DNA from 3 places in the Marinobacter nauticus ATCC 49840 genome. Region 2 is predicted to be linked to each of the others. Evidence: predicted binding sites of a transcription regulator. Region 2 holds the regulator's gene; each other region holds the start of a gene.
What was found. Region 2 encodes FliA, which starts transcription of late flagellar genes. Its sites were predicted from a motif close to CTAAAGTTTNNNNNNNNNNNGCCGNTAA; they were not measured.
Positions count from the first base shown of each region.

Region 1 (2,266 bases), 1.6 Mb from region 2:
GGATTGCTGATCAAGTTCGCCAATACGTTCAACCGCCCGACTCATTTCGTCCGCCAGCTGCTGCATCACCGTGACCGTATTCTCCATAACTTCCTTGCCTCGCTTGGCGCTGGCATCCGTCGCTTTAGATGTGTCGTAGGCGACGCCTGCAGCGTTGGAGACTTCCCGTTCCTGAAGGACCTGCTCGGTGATCACCGTTGCAAATTTCACAACCTTGTAGAGCTCATCACGGGCATTCATCAACGGGTTATAGGAAGCTTCAAGCCAGACTTCACGGCCCGCCTTGTCAACCCGCTTGAAGCGTTCAGCGACAAAATCACCGCTACGCAGTCGCTGCCAGAACTGCTCGTAGTTTGGGGAGTTATATACTTCCGGAGGACAAAAGATGCGGTGGTGTTTTCCCTTGATTTCGTCGAGCCGATAGCCCATCGCATCCAGAAACAGGTGGTTGGCGGTCAGCACATGGCCATGGAGGTCAAACTCGATCACCGCTGTCGAACGCTGCATCGCCCGAATCAGGTTTTCGTGCTCACGAGAGGTCTCAATGGTCCGGGTAAGGTTGTTGGCGAAGATCGTGATGTGGTCCAGCTCACCGTCCCGCCGTTTGATCGGACATACCATGGCCCGGAACCAAAGATGAGTGCCTGCGCCATTCTGCACCTGCCAGGCGCCTACCCATACACGTCCTTTGCTGACCGCCTCCGTCATCAACCGGAAATGCTGGGTAGATCTCAGGTATTCGGGCACCAGATCTCTGGGGTGCCGGCCAATCACCGCATCACTGCCGGCACCAAACTCGCTTTGGAAACGCGAATTGACAGACTTGATCAGGCCACCGGAGTCCAACTCCAGGGCCATCATCTCCTCCGCGACGTCTTCAACGAGTTGCTGCAACATGTACAGCTCTTCCTTGAGGTTCTCGTTTTCTTGTTGCAGTTTTTTGCCGAACATTTGTCCAGTGCTCCTAGTCGCCCCAAACCATCAGCCAGACTGACAGTACTTCCACTTTTCAACTAACGGCTCAACCGATCTAAACTTAAGGCTTCACGCCCTTGTGACAGCATTTTCTTCCAGAAACTACAGTGTAGTTAAAGGAATCTGATCGTGGGTACGGCAGAGACACCCCAGGACCAAAGGAGAAGACCATGAGTGGCCAGTATACGTACCGTATGGGATTTCAGACCATGGATTTCAGGGACCTGGGGACCTTGATGGCAAAGGCAACGCCAGAGCGCTCAGGCGATCATCTCGCCGGCGTTGGCGCAGCGTCGGCTGAAGAGCGGGTACTGGCACAAATGTGTCTGGCCGACCTGCCACTCAAGACATTTCTGACCGACGCCCTGATTCCCTATGAAACGGATGAGGTAACCCGCCTGATCATGGACTCTCATGACGCCACCGCCTTCGCCCCCGTTTCTCACCTGACGGTCGGCGATTTCCGGAACTGGCTTCTGAGCGATAACGCCTCGCCGGAGGTGCTGGCACGACTGCGTCCCGGTCTGACGCCGGAAATGGTGGCGGCGGTGAGCAAGCTCATGCGCAACCAGGATCTGATCCTGGTTGCGCAGAAGTGCCAGATAACCACGGCATTCCGAAACACCGTCGGGTTGCCGGGGCGCCTTTCCACCCGGCTGCAACCGAACCACCCTACAGATGACATGGCAGGCATCGCCGCCAGCATTCTTGATGGCCTGCTTTATGGCAATGGCGACGCCGTCATCGGCATTAATCCAGCGACCGATAACGTGGCTCAAACCAAGCGGCTACTGACCATGGTCGACGAGGTAATCCAGCGCTACGACATTCCAACTCAGTCTTGTGTGCTTACTCACGTGACCAACACCCTCGAAGCCATCGAACAGGGGGCGCCCGTAGATCTGGTTTTCCAGTCTATAGGCGGCACCGAAGCCACCAACCAGAGTTTCGGATTCAACCTCGCCACCCTGAAAGAGGCCCAGGAAGCCGCTCTGAGCCTGAAACGCGGGTCCGTCGGCCAAAACGTAATGTACTTTGAAACCGGTCAGGGTAGCGCCCTCTCCGCCAATGCTCACCACGGCCTTGACCAGCAAACCTGCGAGGCCAGGGCCTACGCGGTCGCCCGCCATTTTGACCCGCTGCTGGTGAATACGGTGGTCGGCTTTATCGGCCCGGAATATCTCTATGATGGCAAGCAGATCACCCGGGCAGGCCTGGAGGATCATTTCTGCGGAAAGCTGCTCGGGCTGCCGATGGGTTGCGACATCTGCTACACCAACCACGCCGAAGC
Region 1 is NC_017067.1:2,945,657-2,947,922, forward strand. It holds gene MARHY_RS13660 (methyl-accepting chemotaxis protein) at 1-951, opposite strand, end outside; gene MARHY_RS13665 (ethanolamine ammonia-lyase subunit EutB) at 1,146-2,266, shown strand, end outside.
Region 1: the regulator FliA is predicted to act here: its motif matches at 1,014-1,041, upstream of MARHY_RS13660 (methyl-accepting chemotaxis protein).

Region 2 (2,266 bases):
CAGCGGCGATTGTGATCTCAAAGACGTGCTGGTGAATGGTCCTGGTGGTATCAAGATTGTACCGGCTTCCTCCGGCACCCAGCGTATGACCCAGCTCAGCGCCATGGAACATGCCGGCCTGATCAACGCTTTCAGTGAGCTGGGCGATCAGATTGACGTTCTGATTGTGGATACCGCCGCAGGTATTTCTGAATCGGTGGTCAGCTTCCTCAGGGCATCGCAGGAACTTCTGCTGGTGGTCTGCGACGAACCTACCTCCATTACCGATGCCTACGCGCTGATCAAGCTGATGAACCGGGATTATGGCACGAACCGCTTCCGTATCCTGGCAAACCAGGTCCGCAATGAGCAGGAAGGCCGCCATCTGTTTGAAAAACTGACCCGGGTCACCGAGCGTTTTCTGGATGTGGCACTACAATATGTAGGTATCGTGCCTTACGACGAGGCCGTCAAGAAAGCCGTCCAAAGACAGAAAGCGGTATTGGATGCCTATCCGAGGGCGAAAGCCTCGCTGGCTATCCGGGCTCTGGCCGAAAAAGTGGATAGCTGGCCTTTGCCGTCCTCTCCCAGGGGGCATCTCGAATTCTTCGTGGAGCGGCTCGTCGAAGTCTGATCTGAATCCAGTCCTACAAGAAAACCGGATACATGACATTGGCGAAACATCTGGGAATTTACCATCAGGCCGGCGCCAGGAGCCCTTCAGCCCTGATTGAAGAGCATGCGCCGCTGGTCAAGAAAATCGCCCTTCATCTCATGGCCCGGCTGCCGCCATCAGTGCAGCTGGAAGACCTTATGCAGGCCGGTATGATTGGCCTGCTGGAGGCCGCGCAGCGCTATTCTTCCGGCAAAGGTGCCACCTTTGAAACCTACGCAGGGATTCGCATCCGCGGTGCCATGGTGGATGAGATCCGCAAGGGCGACTGGGTGCCCCGCTCAGTGCATCGCAACGCCCGGCGAATCGCCAGTGCTATCAAACAAGTGGAAGATCGTACCGGGCGCGAGGCCCAGGATGCCGAAGTAGCTGAAGAGCTTGGCATTGGTCTGGACGAGTATCATGCCTCACTTGCCGACGCGAACAGCGGTAGACTTTTTAGTCTTGATGAGCTCAATGAATCCGGCGAGCTGCCGATAGAAGAAGCAGAAGCGAGTGATAATCCGCTGGACGGTATTGCTTCAGGCGCTTTCCAGCGCAGTCTAGCAGACGCCATTGAGCAGTTGCCTGAGCGTGAAAAACTGGTATTGAGCCTGTATTACCAGGAGGAGCTCAACCTCAAGGAAATCGGTGCGGTGCTTGGGGTCAGTGAGAGCCGGGTAAGCCAGATTCACAGCCAGGCGGCGTTGAGACTTCGCAGCCGGCTGGCCGAGTGGCGGGATGGTGACAACGACTGATCGGCCAGGTGCTGTGTTTCGCTTTCAGCAAGCTGTGTAGCTTTTGGTAAACGATGCTTTACAACGTGCGCAAACACCACACAATAAGCGCTTAAGGTAGCAGCCTGCTAGACTTCCAAAAGGCTGAATGAATTCCGGGTGTTACTGACTGGAGGTCCCATTGGACAAGAACATGAAAATTCTCATTGTGGATGACTTCTCCACAATGCGACGCATCATCAAAAACCTGCTGCGAGATCTCGGCTTCACCAATACGGATGAAGCGGACGATGGCAACACCGCGTTGCCCATGCTCCGAAGCGGCAAGTATGACTTCCTGGTGACTGACTGGAACATGCCCGGCATGTCGGGCTTTGACCTTCTGAAGGCTGTCCGTGCTGATGAAAATCTGAAGAACCTGCCGGTTCTGATGGTAACGGCGGAGGCCAAGCGGGACCAGATCGTGGCGGCGGCTCAGGCCGGGGTGAACGGGTATGTGGTCAAGCCTTTCACGGCAGCCGTGCTGAAGGAAAAGATCGAGAAAATCTTCGAACGAATCCAGTAACCAGAGGTCGGATGGCTCGCCATGAGTGATACCAAACAGAACCATCAGGGCCTTGATCCGGAGGTGGCGGAGAAGCTTCAAAAGCAGGCCTCCGACCTGGCCGAGAATGTAAACGCCGGGAATTATGCCAAGGCGATGACCCTGATCAATGAACTGAGCGAGGTTCGCGATCAGAGTCTGTATCGGGAAGTGGGGCGACTGACCCGCAGCCTCCATGAGGCAATCCGGAACTTCCAGATAGACCCGCGTAATGCCGAGCAGAAAGAAGTGCTGTCGAAGATGAGCGACGCTTCTGACCGTCTGGCCTATGTGGTTCAGATGACCAGCCAGGCG
Region 2 is NC_017067.1:1,378,517-1,380,782, forward strand. It holds gene MARHY_RS06340 (MinD/ParA family protein) at 1-613, shown strand, start outside; gene MARHY_RS06345 (RNA polymerase sigma factor FliA) at 646-1,389, shown strand; gene cheY (chemotaxis response regulator CheY) at 1,550-1,933, shown strand; gene MARHY_RS06355 (protein phosphatase CheZ) at 1,955-2,266, shown strand, end outside.

Region 3 (2,266 bases), 760 kb from region 2:
AAACCCTGCGTCTTACGATTGTATTCCGTAATGATCACAAAGCTTGTGGCTAACTGCTCCTGCGGTATGCCCGCGAGCCCTATCGCCATGCTCAGATCAATAATGGGAATGGTCTCCCCCCGAACATGAGAAACGCCTCTCACCACCGTTTTACTGTTGGGAATCGAGGATAATTTCGGGCATTGCAGCACCTCTTTAATCTTGAAGACGTTGATACCGTAAAGCTGCTGCCCCCGGAGCCGAAAAAGTAATAATTCCAGCCTGTTCTTACCGACCAGTTGCGTTCGCTGATTAACGCTGTCGAGTACCCCTGTCATGATGCTTTACTCCTGGCGCGCCTTTACCGGCATCAATATTGCTTTGACCTTTGTAAGGTGTTTTCAGGCCTGTCCAAGACAAATCTTTGACGCCTGCAAACCTGTTAACGGTTAACGGCCCGAAAACCCGAATCCTTAGCGGATTTCGACAATACACACAGATACAGACAGCATAGGACAAACCGGTGCGTATGCGAATCATCTTTTTGGCTGCATTGTGTCTATCACTGAGCCCAATCACTCTGTCTTCAGAGAGAACCAGTGCTGAAGCCATCCGTGACGCTGCCCAGACGTTCCTGGCAGAGTGGTCCAGAACCCTTGCTGCCGATGGCTACACGAGCCGCTACGAAGTTGGCGCTATCGACAGCCGCATCGCCCTTGCTGCCTGCAACCAGGGGCTGAACGCCGAGTTTGCGGGCGATCCGCTACAGACCACCAGCCCGTCGGTCCTGGTTTCCTGCAGTGGTGAGCGACCCTGGAGAATGTACGTTACCACCAGCGTCGAGGTTCATGGCCCCGCCCTGATAGCAGCCCGTCCCCTGGCGCGCGGAGAGCGCCTGACGCCGGATCTGGTCACCGTAAATTCGGTGCAGATCAATGCCAGTCGTCGCGGCGTACTCACCCGCAAAGAGTCCGTTTCAGGCATGATGATGCGCCGCCCGGTGAACGCCGGCACGGTAATGACCCCGGATCTCCTTGAAGCTCCCAACGCGATTGAGCGGGGTGACCATGTTATTATCACCGCACGCTCAGGCTCATTTTCGGTATCATCTCGCGGTAAGGCGCTGGCGAGCGCGGGCGTTGGAGAACAGGTACTGGTGGAAAACCTCCGCTCGTCCCGGACAGTCAAAGCTCGTGCCGTCGGCCCCGGGCGGGTCGAAATTCCGATGTAAGGCGGCAAACAGCAAGAGCGGCAAATGTTTTCCGTTTTGTAACTAAAGTATGGCGCGGATTTGCCGTTAAGCAGATATAAACCCGAATACGCCACTTTCTTGTGGCCCCAGGCAAGCAGGTATTGATATGTCAGTTGACTTAAATGGAATTGGCCCCGGCCAGGTCAACACCACGCGCACCACGGCCGACAAAGCCTCAGGCAATCAAACGTCACAGGCGCCCACAGGCGAGCAAGCCAAGGCCCAGAGCCCCGCTGCCCGTGGCGAAAACGTGAACCTGAGCAATCAGGCGAAAAACCTGAAGCAACTTGAGCAGAAGCTGGGGGACTACCCCGAAATGGACGATGATCGCATCGAACAGATTCGTTCTGCTCTTGAGAACGGCACCTACAAGGTAGATGCCCAGAAACTGGCCCAGAAAATGCTTGAGATGGATAAAAGCATTTTCGGGTGAGTAAAGCATGACTGCACATGAACAGTTGAAAGCGATTCTTCAGGAAGATATCCGCCAGCTTGAGTCGCTGGCGGAAGTACTCCACCAGGAAAAATCCGTGCTCTCCTCTGCGGATATCCAACCCCTCCAGGAAATGACCAGCCGGAAAAACCAGATTCTTGAGGGCATACGCGAACGCGCCAAAAAGAAGATTCACCTGCTGGTGAATATGGGCTACAAGCCCAATGCCGGAGAGCCATCACGCTTCATTCGCGCCGCTGGTATGGATGAGCTGTACCAACTCTGGAAAGAAGCCGACACCCGTTTGCGCGAATGCCAGGCCGTGAATCAGAACAACGGCCGAATTCTTGGCCACCTGCAAAAGCGCCTGTCACGCCTTACCGACATCTTCCGAGGTGCTTCCGCCCAGCAGAAGCTCTATGGTGCCAAAGGCCAGCAGACCAACGTCTCAAGCACCAACATTCTGGCCAGCGCCTGATACGCCCATCGCTCACAGACAACGAAATGCCCGGAGATCTTCCGGGCATTTTTCGTTTCAGGGCAAGATTTTCAACGCGTATAGATGGTCATCTGGGAATCCGGGTGAAAGCGGATATCGCGAA
Region 3 is NC_017067.1:2,139,690-2,141,955, forward strand. It holds gene MARHY_RS09970 (chemotaxis protein CheV) at 1-317, opposite strand, end outside; gene flgA (flagellar basal body P-ring formation chaperone FlgA) at 503-1,210, shown strand; gene flgM (flagellar biosynthesis anti-sigma factor FlgM) at 1,338-1,664, shown strand; gene MARHY_RS09985 (flagella synthesis protein FlgN) at 1,672-2,142, shown strand; gene MARHY_RS09990 (cyclic di-GMP-binding domain-containing protein, MshE-related) at 2,214-2,266, opposite strand, start outside.
Region 3: the regulator FliA is predicted to act here: its motif matches at 1,253-1,280, upstream of flgM (flagellar biosynthesis anti-sigma factor FlgM).